Regions from separate parts of the Nocardioides pakistanensis genome, predicted to be linked through region 3. Evidence: riboswitches for the same ligand, from Rfam matches in the RefSeq annotation. Region 3 holds a riboswitch; each other region holds the start of a gene.

The links. A riboswitch is a leader RNA that binds a small molecule or an ion and turns the genes downstream of it on or off. The one in region 3 is predicted to bind cyclic di-AMP.
Region 1: another riboswitch for cyclic di-AMP. It lies ahead of ACYVIH_RS19110 (C40 family peptidase); the one in region 3 lies ahead of ACYVIH_RS10765 (transglycosylase family protein).
Region 2: another riboswitch for cyclic di-AMP. It lies ahead of ACYVIH_RS05685 (C40 family peptidase); the one in region 3 lies ahead of ACYVIH_RS10765 (transglycosylase family protein).

The regions. Positions count from the first base shown of each region.
Region 1 is NZ_BAAGUV010000063.1:42,534-47,475, forward strand. Features, by position in the region: gene ACYVIH_RS19100 (LTA synthase family protein) at 1-823, opposite strand, end outside; gene ACYVIH_RS19105 (hypothetical protein) at 995-1,207, shown strand; cyclic di-AMP (ydaO/yuaA leader) riboswitch at 1,357-1,530, shown strand; gene ACYVIH_RS19110 (C40 family peptidase) at 1,543-2,538, shown strand; gene ACYVIH_RS19115 (hypothetical protein) at 2,519-3,802, shown strand; gene ACYVIH_RS19120 (M48 family metallopeptidase) at 3,799-4,942, shown strand, end outside.
Region 2 is NZ_BAAGUV010000012.1:221,294-226,235, forward strand. Features, by position in the region: gene ACYVIH_RS05665 (ATP-binding protein) at 1-229, opposite strand, end outside; gene ACYVIH_RS05670 (hypothetical protein) at 327-983, opposite strand; gene ACYVIH_RS05675 (hypothetical protein) at 1,081-1,428, shown strand; gene ACYVIH_RS05680 (hypothetical protein) at 1,443-1,649, opposite strand; gene ACYVIH_RS05685 (C40 family peptidase) at 1,802-2,293, opposite strand; cyclic di-AMP (ydaO/yuaA leader) riboswitch at 2,298-2,460, opposite strand; gene ACYVIH_RS05690 (DNA-directed RNA polymerase subunit alpha C-terminal domain-containing protein) at 2,640-3,353, opposite strand; gene ACYVIH_RS05695 (hypothetical protein) at 3,362-3,772, opposite strand; gene ACYVIH_RS05700 (peptidoglycan-binding protein) at 4,019-4,702, opposite strand; gene ACYVIH_RS05705 (thioredoxin family protein) at 4,809-4,942, opposite strand, start outside.
Region 3 is NZ_BAAGUV010000023.1:230,490-235,431, reverse strand. Features, by position in the region: gene ACYVIH_RS10775 (WS/DGAT/MGAT family O-acyltransferase) at 1-1,284, shown strand, start outside; gene ACYVIH_RS10770 (alpha/beta fold hydrolase) at 1,228-2,157, opposite strand; gene ACYVIH_RS10765 (transglycosylase family protein) at 2,227-2,562, opposite strand; cyclic di-AMP (ydaO/yuaA leader) riboswitch at 2,564-2,718, opposite strand; gene ACYVIH_RS10760 (MaoC/PaaZ C-terminal domain-containing protein) at 2,849-3,733, opposite strand; gene kstD (3-oxosteroid 1-dehydrogenase) at 3,735-4,942, opposite strand, start outside.

The DNA.
Region 1 (4,942 bases), on a different contig from region 3:
CGGCGGCGGTGTAGCGGGCGACGATCCGTTGCATCGCCTCGTGTGAGTACCCCGGGGGACGCCGCATCCCGGGGGTGTCGAGGTTGTAGAGGAAGCCACCCAGGAAACCGTTGGCGCGGTAGTTGTTCGGCTGGCTGGCCTTCGCCCAGTCCGCACCGAAGGCTTCGTACGCTCCCCGCCACGGGTTGCCGGGCTGCTGGAACTGCGCCAGCGACGAGAGCAGCAGAAGGCAGGCCGCGGCGGCGCCCGCCCGGCCCACGACCGCGGTCCTCCGCCGGAGTCCTTGCGGGCGTGCCCGGTGCAGCCACATCGAGAACAGGCGGCTCAGCCCCCAGCTCACGGCCGCCAGGAGGGCCAGGCCGAGTCCGGCCTGCCAGAGCACCCGCGGCTCGACCATCTCGATGAGGAAGTCCGGCTGCAGCGCGAACACGAGGTCGCGTGGGTAGAGGGGTTCGCGCTGGGCGACGTACTTGAGGTTGCTGGCCAGACCCACCACCGCCGCGAGGCCGAGCACCACGAGGCCGCTGACCCACATGCGGCCGCTGACAGCGAGCACGAGACCGGCTCCCAACGCCAGGACCACGGCTCCCAGGAGCAGCACTCCGCTCTCTCGGCCGACGAGGTGGAGCACGTAGGCCCAGTTCCAGTCGGTGCGTGCGCTCTCCAGCAGCAGCTCGCCGAGGAGGCCCACGACGAGCGTGAACAAGAGGTAGATGCCGGTCGGTCGTGCGGCACGCGCGAGGTCGGCGCCGGCGCCCCGGCCGGGCTCGGGATCGGTCATCGGCGGCTTCTCGGGCTCGGGGCGGGATCGGTCGTCGTTCATCGGGGCTTGGCACAGATTTTACCGAGCATGGTGCCGGCCCCGGAGCGAGGTGTCGGAATCGTGACCTCGCGGCGGACCCTCGGGCGACCGTTGCGACACGCCGCGCGGAAACTGTCGGAGGTGCCTGGCACCGTCCTGCTCACGATGCGAACGACTTCCCCAGGAGGCGACATGAGCGTGCACATCGACTGCGACACCTGCGTCGTGCGAGGCCCGGCCTGCACCGACTGCGTGGTGACCGTCCTGCTCGGGCCACCGCCCGAGCTCGGGTTCGACGACGACGAGCGACGTGCCCTCGACGTGCTCGCCGGCTCCGGGCTGGTGCCCCCGCTGAGGATGGTGGCGCCACTGTCCGGCCCTGACGTCAACGCCGCCTCCGCTTGACCGGTCGGCCGCGACCCAAACCTGAGGATCCGCAACGTCTGAAAAGTCACAAAATCGGTCCACGCCACATGCCGGAATCGTTTGCGGCGTTCAGGACCTCCGCATAACCTTCAGGAGGCACCTGCGGCAGTTGACCAGACCGGGTCGACTCAGGTGCCGCGCCGAGTCCGGTCCCGAAGGGGAAGTCGTGGCCGGAGCCGGGGAACCACGTTCCTTGGGGTGAATCGTGCGCGCGCAACCACGCGAGTGGCTGCCGCGCTCGTAGGGTCTTCTTTGCCGCCCGAACCCGTCAGCTCACCCGGTAGGCGTCAGGACAAAGAGGAGACCGTCCGCTCGTGCTCGACGGCCGGAAGCGCATCACCAGCGTCATCGCAGCATGCGGCGTCGCCACCCTCGGTGGCTCGTTGCTCGTCGCCGCCCCCAGCCAGGCCGAACCGGACCGCGACGACGTCGCGGCCAAGGTCGAACGGCTCTACCACGAGGCCGAGCAGGCCTCCGAGCGCTACAACGACGCACGGCTGGAGCTGCAGCGGACCAGGGAGAGCCTGCGGACCCTGCGCGCGGACCTCGACCGGCAGCAGGAGCGCGTCGACGCGGTCCGGGAGCAGGTCGCCTCCACCGTGGTCGCGGCCTACCAGGGCCAGGCACTGTCGACCACCACCCAGGTGCTGCTGTCCAAGGACCCGGACGCCTTCCTCGACCAGATCGCCACGGTCTCGGCCTACAACGACCAGCAGGCCCAGCTGATGGCCGAGTTCGCGACCCAGCTCAAGCAGCTGGAGCTGCGCGAGGCCGCCGCCGAGCGGGAGCTCGCTGCCCTGGCGGAGACCGAGGCGCAGCTCGCCGAGGAGAAGGCGGAGGTCGACGAGAAGGCCGCGGAGGCCGAGGCGCTCCTCGACGAGATGGACGCCGCGGCCGCCTCGCGCACCAGCCGGGTCAGCCGCAGTGCCACACGGACCCCGTTGCCCGACGTACCGGTCTCGGGGCGCGCGGGCGCGGCCGTGGAGTACGCGCTCGCGCAGGTCGGCGACGCCTACGTCTACGGCGCAGCCGGCCCCGACGCCTACGACTGCTCCGGTCTCACCATGGCGGCCTGGGCGCAGGCCGGCGTGAGCCTGCCGCACTCCTCGAGCGCCCAGATGAGCATGGGTACGCCGGTCTCCTCCTCCGACCTGCAGCCGGGCGACCTGGTCTTCTACTACAGCCCGGTCAGCCACGTCGGCATCTACATCGGCAACGGCCAGATCGTCGACGCCGCCAACCCGGGCACCGGCGTCCGGATCGCCGGCGTCTTCTCCATGCCGTACTCCGGTGCGCGACGCATCGGCTGACCCCGTCTCCCGAGCCGGCCGCCCACTGCTGTGGGTGGCCGGCTTCGTGCTGCTGGCGGTGCTCGGCACGTTCCTCGTCCTCCGCGTCGCTGACCGGGAGGTCATCACCCCGGCCGAGCCGGCGGAGCCGGCGTCGAGCAACGACCTGCGTGCGGACGGCGCCGCCACGCTGCTGGCGGATCTCGACGACGCGCTGACCGCGGGGACCCGGCGAAGTGCGGTCACCCTGGCCGCGCCCGGAGACCGCGCGGCCCGCCGGAGTCTGGGCTGGATCCACGACAACGTGCGATCCCTCGGGATCGGCGAGCTGGCGTTGCGGTTCGTCGAGGAGTCCGGGGCGCTGCCCGACCCCGTCCGGAGGCAGTACGGCCCGGACGCGTGGGTCGGGAACGTCTCGGTCTCCTGGCGCGTCGAGGGATATGACGAGTCCACGAGCACCATGGAGGTGCCGTTCACGTTCGTCGACACCCCGGAGGGAGTCGCCTTGGGCAGCATCGGAGCCGGTGACGCCCAGCCGGTGCCGCTGTGGCTTCTCGACGACCTCGCGGTGCATCGCTCACCCCGGGCTCTGGTGGTTGCCGCCGACCCCGGCCAGCTCGACCGCTACACCACTTTGGCCGACCAGGCGGTGAAGGACGTCAGGGCCGTGTTGCCCCGCTGGCGTGGCCGGCTGGTCGTCGAGGTCCCGGCTGACGACGACCAGCTCCACCGGATGCTCGACGCAGAGCCGGACACCTACGACTCCATCGCCGCGGTCACGGCGACGGTCGACGGCTCGCTCAGCCCGTCGTCGCCGGTGCACATCCTCATCAACCCCGCGGTCTTCACGAACCTCGGTGAGGACGGCTCCCAGATCGTGATGAGCCACGAGGCCACCCACGTCGCCGTCGACGCCGCCACCTCCACGATGCCGCTGTGGCTCCTCGAAGGGTTCGCGGACTACGTCGCCCTCGCCCGCACCGACCTGCCGGTGGAGGTCACCGCGAGCCAGATCCTGGCCGAGGTCCGGCGCAGCGGCCCGCCCGACGCGCTTCCCGGTCCCGACGAGTTCGACCCGGCCAACAAGCTGCTCGGCACGTCGTACGAGTCGGCCTGGCTGGCCTGCAAGCTCCTGGCCGAGCGGTACGGCGAGCGGGCCCTGGTCCGCCTCTACGACGAGGTCGAGTCCGGCCGCTCGGTGCGGGAGGCCTTCTCCGCTGTCGGCACCACCGAGGGGCAGTTCACGCACAAGTGGCAGGACTACCTCCGCGAGCTGGCCGGATGACCCTCGACCGCCGTACTGCCTGGATCGTCGCGGCACTGTCCGCGCTCGCGTTCCTGGCGCTGGCCGCGGTCCTCGTGCCGTGGGACTGGGTCCCCGGCGGAAGGCTCCGACCCGCTCAACCCCTCGACATCCTCACGTTCGAGCAGGTGGCGAGAGCCGAGGAGTACGCCGGTGTCCGGCGCTACCTCGGCTGGGCGTCCTACGCCGTCTCGCTGGCCGTGGCTGCCTTGCTGGGGTTCACGTCCGTCGGCTCACGGCTGGTCCGGGGCTGGTTCGGCCGACTGCGCTGGTGGCTGGCGGTGCCGACGGGGACCTTGCTGGTCCTCGCGATCGGCCGGGCGGCGACGCTGCCGTTCTCCGTGCTCATCCGGCGCCGCAACCTCACCTACGGGCTCACCGAGCAAGGGTGGGCCGCCTGGGCGGTGGACTACGGCAAGTCCCTGCTCGTCTCCTGGCTCCTCACCTCGCTGGTGCTGCTGGTGCTCGTGCTGGCCGCACGCCGCTCCCCGCGTCGGTGGTTCGCGTGGGCCGGGGGAGCGGCCGCTGCGCTGACGCTGGCCGGCTCGTTCCTCTACCCGGTCCTGCTCGAGCCGATCTTCAACCGGTTCGAGCCGCTCCCGGACGGGCAGCTGCGCAGCGCGGTCCTCGAGCTCGCCGACAGGCAGGGAGTCCAGGTCGACGAGGTGCTCGTGGCGGACGCGTCCCGCCGCACGACCACGCTCAACGCCTACGTGTCGGGGTTCGGTGGCACCAGGCGCGTCGTCCTCTACGACAACCTCGTCGAGGACCTGCCCGAGCCGGAGGCGCTGACCGTGGTCGCCCACGAGCTCGCGCACGCCGAGCACAACGACGTGCTGCTGGGCACGAGTCTCGGTGCGGCCGGCGCGGTGCTCGGTGTCTCGCTGCTGGCGCTGGTCCTCGACTCCTCGCGGGTGCGACGTCGTGCCGGCGTGGAGGGACCGGGCGACCCGGCCGCCGTACCCCTGGTGCTCGCGCTCTCGGCCTTCGCGATGCTGGCGGTCTCCCCGGTGCAGGGCACCATCAGCCGCGCCATCGAGGTGCGCGCGGACCGGGAGGCCATCGTGGCGACAAGGGACTCCGATACGTTCGTGAACATGCAGCGTGAACTGGCCCTGGCCT
Region 2 (4,942 bases), on a different contig from region 3:
CCTCGTCCTCCAAGGCCACGTTGCCGTCGTGGCCCGAGCAGGCCGCGGCCAGCAGGAACCCGCCGCGCGGGATGCCGCCGTGCTGGTGCTTGGCGTAGTCGTTGGTCAGCACGACCGCCTCGTTGTAGGTCAGCGAGTAGATGCCGCCGATGTCGTGGCAGGTGTTGAGCACCCGGGTCAGCCGCGAGGGCCGCTGGCGGGGCACGGAGGCGATCTGCTGCGCAGTCATCGGGCGAAGGGCCTTCCGGTCGAGGGGCAGGCGCGACCGGGCTCCGGTCGTCGGGTGTGACAACGGTCCCTATGCCGCCGGTGTTGCGGTCGGCGGCTCAGGCGGATCCGGGTGCGTTCTGTTGGTCCAGCGCGGCGCGGATCGACTCCTGCCGGTCCTGCTGGGCGGCGCGGGCGGCCTCACGCGCCACGAGCCGGTCCAGGAGTGCTTCGCGAGCCTCGGCGCGTGCCGCGCGTAGCGCCTGCTTGCGGGCCTCCCGGATCGGGTGGGCGGTCCGCGACAGGTCTCCCTTGGCGGCGGCCGCGACCGCACCAACGATGGCGACCGCAGCAGCCCCGGCGACCGCAACCGGGGTCTGGTGGTGAGTGACGAAGTTCGACAGCGGTTCGGCGTGCTCCCCGCCGAAGGTAACCGCGGTGGCATAGGCGGCGGCCGTGATCGCTCCGGTCTTCAAGGCAGCCTTCGGTGCTGCGACCAGGTTCGAGGTGACGTTGCTGATCGTGGCTCCGGCACGTTCGATGGTCGAGACCTCCCCCGGCGCGATCCGGCGGTCGAGCAGACTGACCTTCTCCTGGGTCGACCCGTCGTATTCGTCGTCACTGTCGACGGGTCCGTAGGTGGCCGCGCCGTCGATGCCGTCGCCGTACTCGTCGACGACCATCCGGCGGATCTCGGTCAGGTCGAGACCTGCCTCACCACGCTCGCGCCCGGCGAACTGGCCGCCGGAGGGCACGCCTGCGGGTTCTCGGTTCATGTTCACAGCCTCCAGGTGTGCGGTCGAGGTGCACAGTGCTCGCTGGGTCTATCGGCGCAATAGGGGCTGTGTCGGACGGCTTTGCCACCATGGGTCTATGACCACACAGGGCGCCACCTCAGAGTCGCCCGTCCCAGAGGACCTGTCCGGCCGGGGCGATGACCGGTTCACGGTGATGATCCTGCCGGTCGAGGGCCACGTCGACACCGCGGCGGTCTACGTCGATGCGCGACCGGCGGGCACCCTGGTCCGCTGCGAGCCCGAGGACTCGTGGCGCTGCTTCGACGGCAGCACCAAGACCGGTCACCGCTGGCTTCCCGCCGGAGTCGATCCGTGCACCGAAGGGCCGGAGACGGTGAGCGACGCCGCCATGCTGCTGCTCGTGCTCTCCGGCTACGACCCCGAGGCGGTGATCCGCTCGCTGGGACGTGACCGGCACCCGTGATGGTGCTGGGCCCTCTAGCGACCGGTCCAGGTCGGGCCGTCGCTGGAGTGACGCAGGATCGTCTCCACCCGGCGCACCTTGCGGTCGAAGGCCTCCCCGGTCAGGTGCGGGTGGCGTGCCATGACGGCGGCGACAGCGGCGTCGCGCAGGTCGGGCGTGGTGACGGATGTGGTGGTCTCGGCCATGATCCCCAGGTGTGCGGTACCCGCCGGAACGCTCACCAGCACCCCTCGACGCGCGCGAAGGTGGCGTTTGTGACCTCTCGCCCCTTTTGACCTAAACTCCCTGGCGGGACGCAAGAGAGCCCGCCTCGGTCACACGCTTTGAGGCGGGCTCTCGTGCCGTTTCGGGGCATCTACGGACCGGTGGAGCCTCAGCGCACCCGGCCGAACGTGACGCCGCGGTAGGTCCAGATCCGGGTCTTGTGCACCCGGGTGCCGGTGTAGGGCGCGTGCCACATCTTGCCGCGCCCGGCGTAGATGCCCACGTGGTAGACGTGGCCTCGCTTGGAACCGAAGTGGAAGAACACCAGGTCTCCACGGCGCGCCTGGCTGCGTGGGATCCGGCGGGTGGCCCGGTACTGGGCGTCGGAGACTCGCGGCAGGCGTTCGCCGACCCGGCGGTAGACGAACTGGGTGTAGCCGGAGCAGTCGAACCCGCGGCGGGTGGTTCCGCCGTAGCGGTACGGGGTGCCCTTCAGGTCGGCGGCCACGGTGAGCACCCGGGTCGCCTTGTGCACCGTGAGCGCGCTTGCCGGGGCCGTGACGGCCGGGGCGAGGGCGCTCAGCATCGCAGCGATCAGGGTCGTCGCCAGGGCGAGCGGGACGGAGCGGGCAGGGTAGATCGGTCGATGGTGGATCGACATGGAAGGTTCCCTTCGGCGACGCCTGCGGAAGGTGACCTGTCGGATTCGGGCCGTCGAAGTGGCCCGGCCAGCATGGCTGGCTTCACCCCAAGCCGACGATCTCTGGTGAGGTCGCCGTCGGTACTGCTGGGTCTCCCGTGCCCGTCATCGTCTGGTGCTGGTCGTGGTGCTCGGACGGACCGGCCATGACGGGCCTCGGCGGGGCTGGACCGCGCCCCGCGGTGTGCGGGGACTTGTCTTCAGGTGTCCGGAGAGACGTCGTGTGCTCCCCGGTCTCGGTTTGGTAACGACAGTGGACATGCGCAGACCCTCGGCGTCCGGCCGCAGCCCGCGGGGGTGACGCTGGTTACGCGGCCTGCCGGGACGGTCGCCTGCCGGTCGGGACGTCCCAGCGCCATCCCTCAATCTGCGTCAGGGCAGAGACGCGGTGCGGGGGTAGCGCGCCGCGGCGGTGCAGGTCGCGCTGCTTGGCCAGCCACGAGCCCAGACAGATCCGCTCCCCCGCCGGGCCGGTGACCACGGCCCTGCTGGACGGCAGCACGCCGTGCTCGGCGACGTAGGCGGCCACCAACGCGTGCCGCAGCCACCAGCGTCGGGTGCGGGCACCATGCGAGAGGCCCGCGAAGAGGGCGTCGGGGTCCAGGCAGATGCCGTGCCGGGCCGCGTGCAGGAGCCGCCCGCGCTTGTAGTCGGCCAGGCAGGTTGCGCCGAAGCCGGGAAGTGCGAGCAGGTCGGCCTCGGTCCGTGCCTCGACGTCGGCGGCCGTGGTCAGCCCGGCGGCGAGCAGCCGGTCGCGGGTGCGTGCGGTGATCTCCAGGTCGCGGACGGGGATCTCGCCGGGCTCGGGCAGGCGCAGCGGGCAGGCGGTGACCGCGGCGATGGTCCGGTACTGGGCTGTCTTGGCGCGCAGTTCCCCCAACTGCGCGCGGCCGAACTGGCGGATGGCGAGCAGGTCGTCGTCGTCGGCCTGGTCGACCTCGGCGACGGTGGCGAACCCGGCTCGAAGCAGCGAGTTCAGGGTGCGGACGGTCAGTCCGAGGAGCGGGTCGTCCAGGGTCATCGCGGCGACTACTCGGCGAAGGTGCACTGGCCGCGGGCCCCGGAGCCGGTGACCCCGCCGCGGTCGGACTCGAACGCGACCCAGGCGCCGTCGGCCTCGGAGACCACGCAGAAGCGGAACAGCCGGGGCGTGGCCGCGTACTGGGTGACCATGGCCCCCTCGGGCAGGTCGGAGGTGGCCAGGTCGGCCAGGTACGGGTAGGAGCCACGGACGGCCCGGTAGTGGAGCACCTCATCGGCCACGGTGGCCGCGTGCGTGGTCAGGTCGTCGACGGCGACAGGTGCGGGGGCCTTGGTCGCTGCGGCCGGTGAGGTAGGCGCCGCCGGTGCGTCCGTCTCGACGGTGCAGCCGGTGGCGGCGAGCACGCCAACCACGACCAGTGTGGTGGCTGCTGCGCGGCGGGTCCTGAGCGTCGTCATGGTGCTCAACATGCGTAGCCGGGGCCGGGTCGGCGGCGGGACGACGAAGGGCGAGGTGGCCAGTTCTGGCTCTTCCTCGCCCTTCGGTGCGATCGTGCGCAACCCCTTGACACACGACCCCTGTGTTCGACTCCCACGCACGGAAGCCTTGATGTTCTGCCCTATGCCGACCTTGCGGTCATCAGCGGCAGACACCTGGTAGGTGTGCGGGGCTCGCGCCAGGTGACCGTTGCGGGCCGGGCGATCTCACGGGTACCAGGTGTCGACACCACCGTGCCACGAGCAAGTGCCCGAACGGCTCGTGGAGTAGGACAGGGTTCCATCGCCGCAGATGGCCGAGGGCGTTCCCGGAACGATGCCGGGGATAGCGTCGGAGGTGTCGGCCTGCGCCGGGTCCTGAGATCTGCTGAACCACGCGGGCACGACCGGGGTCCATCCCTCCGGGCTCCAGTGGCTGAGGACGATGCGGAACAACCGGTTCCAGGTCTCCTCGCCGACCAGGCCGTCGACGGCGATCGCCTCGTCTGCCTGGAACTGGCGGACTGCGGACTCGGTCTGGGGGCCGAAGTGCCCGTCGGCCGCGAGCGGCCCGTACCCCAGGTCATCCAGCCGCTGCTGCAACGCGACGACCGTGTCGAGGCGCTGCTGCCGGTATCGGATGGTCAGCGGGTGGCCCGGTGACCAGCGCGCTGCGACTGGCGTGGGTTCGCGGGCCGGGGCAGAGGTCTGGCGGCGTGGCCTCGGCGGCGGCTCGGCCTCGGGGGCATCCTCAACCAGCGGGTTTTCCCAGCCCGGCGGGATCCGGCGCTCCGGTGCCGAGACCTCAGAGTTGCTGCCGGTCGCGTCGCCGGACTCGACGGAGCACGCCGCGACGCCTGGCACGAGCATCGCCAGGCCGATGGCAGCACGCAGGACGCGCAGCGCAGGCACCTCACCCTCTTTCACGACGAGGACCGTCCCCGTCGTCATGACGGTACGACGACGCCAGCCCCGCCCGCAGGGGTTCACTTCGGGCGGGGCATGGCCAGGGTGCGGTTCAGGCAGCCCGCAGGGCCTCGACGAGCGTGTTCTTGGGGGCGGGCCCGTTGAACTCCCGCACCCGCTGGCCGTCGGCGTCGAGGACGACGAGGGTCGGCACACCCATCACGTGGAAGTCGAGGGTGGTCTTCG
Region 3 (4,942 bases):
GAGACGCTGAAGCGGGGGATCGCCCGCCGGATCAGCTCGATGCCGGAGTTCCTGCGCACCCTGCACACCGTGCCCCTGCACCTGGACCACCCGGTCTGGGTGATCGACGAGGACTTCGACATCGACAGGCACGTCCATCGCGCCGCCGTGCCCTCGCCCGGCGGACCCGAGGAGCTCGCTGAGCTGGTCGGGCATCTCGCCGGGCTGCCGCTGGACCGCTCGCGACCGCTGTGGGAGATGGTCGTGATCGAGGGCCTCCGTGACGGGCGGGTCGCGGTCTTCACCAAGATGCACCACGCCACCGTCGACGGAGTGTCCGGTGCGAACCTGATCTCCAACCTCTGCAGTCTCGAGCCCGAGGCGCCGCCGCTGCCCGCCGAGCCTGCGCACCACGAGCGGGTCCCGAGCGACGTCGAGCTGGCCGCCCGGGCTCTGGTGTCGACCGCGACGAAGCCGCTGGAGCTCGCCAAGCTGCTCCTTCCCACCGCCGGCATCGTGACCAGCTGGATCGGCCGCGGCCGGGCGGGCAAGGCGATGCCGGCCCCGTTCACCGCACCCAGGACGTCGTTCAACGGCACGATCACCGGGCACCGATCGGCGGCGTTCGCCGACTTCGACCTCGACGACGTCAAGGCGGTGAAGGCCGCCGCCGGGGCGACGGTCAACGACGTGGTGCTGGGCCTGGTCGGCGGTGCGCTGCGCCGCTACCTCGCCGACCGCGGCGAGCTGCCGAGCGCCTCCCTGGTGGCGATGGTGCCGGTCTCGGTGCACGGGAAGTCACAGCGGACCGGCAGCAACAAGGTCTCGGGCATGTTCACCAAGCTCCACACCGACGTGGAGGACCCGCTCGAACGGATCCGCGCGATCGCGGCGACCAACGCCGACGTCAAGGAGCATCACGGTGCGATCGACGCCGACACGTTGCAGGACTGGGCACAGTTCGCAGCGCCGCGCACCTTCGGGATGGCGGTGCGGGTCTACTCCCGGCTCCGGCTCGCCGAGCGGCACCCGGTCGTGCACAACCTCGTGGTCTCCAACGTGCCGGGCCCCCCGGTCCCGGTGTATTTCATGGGGGCGCGGATCGACGCCCTCTATCCGCTCGGGCCGGTCTTCCACGGCGCGGGCCTCAACATCACCGTGATGTCGAACAACGGCCGGATGAACGTCGGCGTCCTCGCCTGCCGCGAGCTGGTGCCGAAGGTACGGGAGCTGGCCGCGCTGATCCCGTCAGAGCTCGACGCGGCGCTCGAGGCGCTTTCCGTCGCGCACGCGCGCGGCGACTGAGGCACACGCCTCGAGCAGGGTCGGGACGAACTCCTCCGCGGCCAGGACGCAGCCGGCGTGACCGGCGTCGGCCTCGTGGGTCGTGGCGCCGGGGATCCGGGCGGCCAGGGTCCGCTGACGGTCGGCGGGGATCACCCGGTCCCGTGCCATCACGACCACGGCGGTGGGCACGTCGATCCGGCGCAGCCAGGGCCGTGAGTGGTGCCTGCCGAGGGCAGCGACCGCCTGCGCGACGGCCCACGGGCTGGTGCTGCGGAACTCCGCCAGCGCCCAGTCGTGCAGGTCGCCCGGATCGTCGATGTCCATGAACCGGGCGGCGCTGCGTGCGGCGGCGAGCGCGGTCCGGGAACGGGCCAGGCCGCGGAGTGCGCCCATCGACAGGCCCATCGACTGGAAGAACATCATCTCCGCCGGCGACCTTCGGAACCTGTCCGTGGTCGCGCCGAGCACGAGGCCTGCGACCCGGTCGGGATGCTGCCGCCAGGTGCGCTGCGCGACGACCGAGCCCATCGAGTAGCCCGCGACGATGACGTCCTCGAGTCCGAGCGTCTCGATCACTGCGGCGGCGTCGTCGGCGCAGTCGTAGAGCGAGAACTCCTCGGAGGTGATGCCCTGGCCGTGCCACCGCTGGTCGAGGGTGACCACCCGGTAGCGCTCGGTGAGCGCGGGGATCGACGGGAACCACGTGAGCAGACCCGTGCAGCCGACGGCGTGCAGCAGGAGCACTGTCGGGGCCCCGTTCGGTCCGGGGGAGTCGGTGACGTACGTCGACCCCCGGCCGGGAAGCTCGACCAGGCGTCCCTCGGGGATGCTCAGGGACGGTAGCGGCACCGCCCTGCGGACGGCCGCGCGGCGCATCGCCCTGGTGGTCACGAAGCTCTCCTCAGGGACGACGTCGACGACCGGAAAGGTAGAACGTGTTCCACCTTTCCGGTCGTCACACTACCGCAGCCCGATCTTGCGGGAGCAGTGCGGCCAGGCGCCCCACCCCTGCGCGCGACGGACCTTCTCGGCGATCCTGATCTGCTCGCGCGGCATGGCCCGGTGGGCGTTGCGGGCGAACTTGCGACCACCGAACGCCCGCCACGTCGACGGGCTGAACTGCAGGCCGCCGTAGTAGCCGTTGCCGGTGTTGATGTGCCAGCGCTGGCCGGACTCGCACTGGGCGAGCCGCTTCCAGGTCCGGAGCGTCGCGGCCTCGGCAGGTGCGGCCACCAGGTTCGGGGCGAGTGCGGCAAGGAAGGCGACGACCGTCGCCAGGAACATGCGTGAGCGCATGACGGAACCTCTCGGACGCCTGCGAGGTGAGCTGTCGGGTTCGGGCGGAAAGGTGTGCCCGGCCTCGCTCGTCGTACGACGGTGGAGGCTTCACCCCGAGGTCCGGGGACCGTGAAGATTCGGTTCCCCCGCTCCTGCCCCTGGTGATGCTCGTCGGTGCCGGCCGGGAGCGGGACAGGACTCGGCGTTGCCCACGGACGGCGCTCCGCCGGGACGCGGAACCCGTCCAGGCTAGGCAGACGACACGTGCCGGCCCAACCGGACCGGCGTGAACGTGACCAGGCTCTCAGGCGCGGGTGAGGACCGCGTCGGCGAGCACTGGCGCGCCGTCCCGCGCCGCGTCCGGGCTCGCCACGGTGGCCGAGACCAGGATCTGCTCGCCCTCGTCCCAGGCACGGACCCGGATCGTCTCGCCGGGGAAGACCACGCCGGCGAAGCGGGCGGAGAATCCGGCGACGGCGGAGGTGTCCGCGTCGAGGAGGGCGTCGACGACCTCGCGCAGGGTGATCCCGTAGGAGCACAGTCCGTGCAGGATCGGTGCCGGGAACCCGGCCCTCGCAGCGAACTGCGGGTCGGCGTGGAGCGGGTTCCGGTCGCCGCACAGCCGGTAGAGCATCGCCTGGTGCGGTGTCGTCGCGTAGCTGACGTCGGCGTCGGGTGCGCGGTCGGGCAGGTCCACCTTCGTGGACGGTCCGCGGTCACCGCCCCAACCGCCCTCACCGCGGACGAAGATGCTCGAGCGGGTCGTGAACAGCGGCTCCCCGGACTCGTCACGGGCCTCGCCCTCCTGCACGATCACCGCGGCCTTGCCCTTGTCCCACACGTCGCTGATCCGGGTGCGGACCGTCGCCCGTGCCGCCGTCGGCAGCGGGCGGTGCAGGACGATCTCCTGGCTTCCGTGCAGCACGCTGGCCAGGTCGATGTCACAGCCGGGCAGGTCCAGGCTCGGCGGCGCGGTGGCGTGGAAGGTCGGCGCCACGACCCCGAACGACGGGAGCACCTGGAGCTGCTCGTCGTCGAGGGTGTACCGCAGTGCTCGGGGGTCGGTCTGGTCGCCGGGACGGGCGCCCGCACCCACGCCGAGGTGGTAGAGCAGGACGTCGGACTCGGTCCACGCGAAGGTGACCTCGGACAGCTCCGCGCCGATGGCCTTGTCGGGGTCGATGGGCATGTCAGCTCTCCTCTGCGGTCCGGACGGGGGACTGCTCGACCGTTACCGGGCGGGCGAGGTCGAGCGCGGCCAGGTAGCCGAACACGATGGCCGGGCCGATCGTGGACCCGGCGCCCGCGTAGGTGTTGCCCATCACCGCGGACGAGGCGTTGCCGGCGGCGTACAGGCCCGGGATCACCGAGCCGTCGGGCCGCAGCGCACGCGCGTGCTCATCGGTGACCACGCCGCCCTTGGTGCCGAGGTCGCCGGGGACGATCTTGACCGCGTAGAACGGGGCCTCGTCGATCGGGCCCAGGCACGGGTTCGGCTTGTTGGTCGGGTCGCCGTAGTACTTGTCGTAGGCGCTGTCGCCGCGGTGGAAATCGGTGTCCACGCCGGTGCGCGCCATCTCGTTGAACCGCCGAACCGTCTCGGCGAGTCCGGCCGGGTCCACGCCGATCTGCTCGGCGAGTCCCTCGACCGTGTCGCTCTTGAATAGCGTGCCGTGCTTGTACCAACGGCCGGGGAAGGGCTGGCGCGGCCCGAGTCCCGCGAACAGGTACCGGTTGCGGTAGCGCTGGTCGAGGATCATCCAGGACGGCACGTGGCCCACCCCGGTCGCGGCTTCGCCGTCGTACATCGCGTGCACGGCGTCGACGTACGGCGAGGCCTCGTTGGCGTACCGCTTGCCGGCCTGGTTCACGATGATCGCGCCGGGCAGGTTGCGCTCCGAGAGGCAGAAGTACGGCCCGCCGGTGAGCGGGATCGTCGGGCCCCACCACGCGTCGTCCATCAACGCGATGTCCGCGCCGGCCGCGATCCCGGCCTCGATGCCGCCGCCGGTGTTCGACTCCGCGCCGGTCGTCCAGTCGGTGGTGATGGGGGAGCGCTGGTACTTCTCCCGCATCTCGAGGTTCTTCTCGAAGCCGCCGCTGGCGAGCACCACGCCGCGGCGGGCGCGCACCGTGACCTCGGCGTCCTCCCGGCGGAGGCGTACGCCGGCCACGCGGCCGTCGTCGAGAAGCAGCTCGGTGAGCTCGGTGTCGTACCAGACCGGGACACCGGCGTCGAGCAGCCCCTTGCGCAGGCCGATCGCGAGCGCGGCGCCCATGGCGTACATCGGTCGGCGCAGCAACAGGTTCAGCACCCGCCCGGCGACGATCCGCAGCGTGGTGATCGGGCCCTTCAGGGTGCGCATCGCCAGGCTCATCCAGCGGTAGTCGGCCTGGG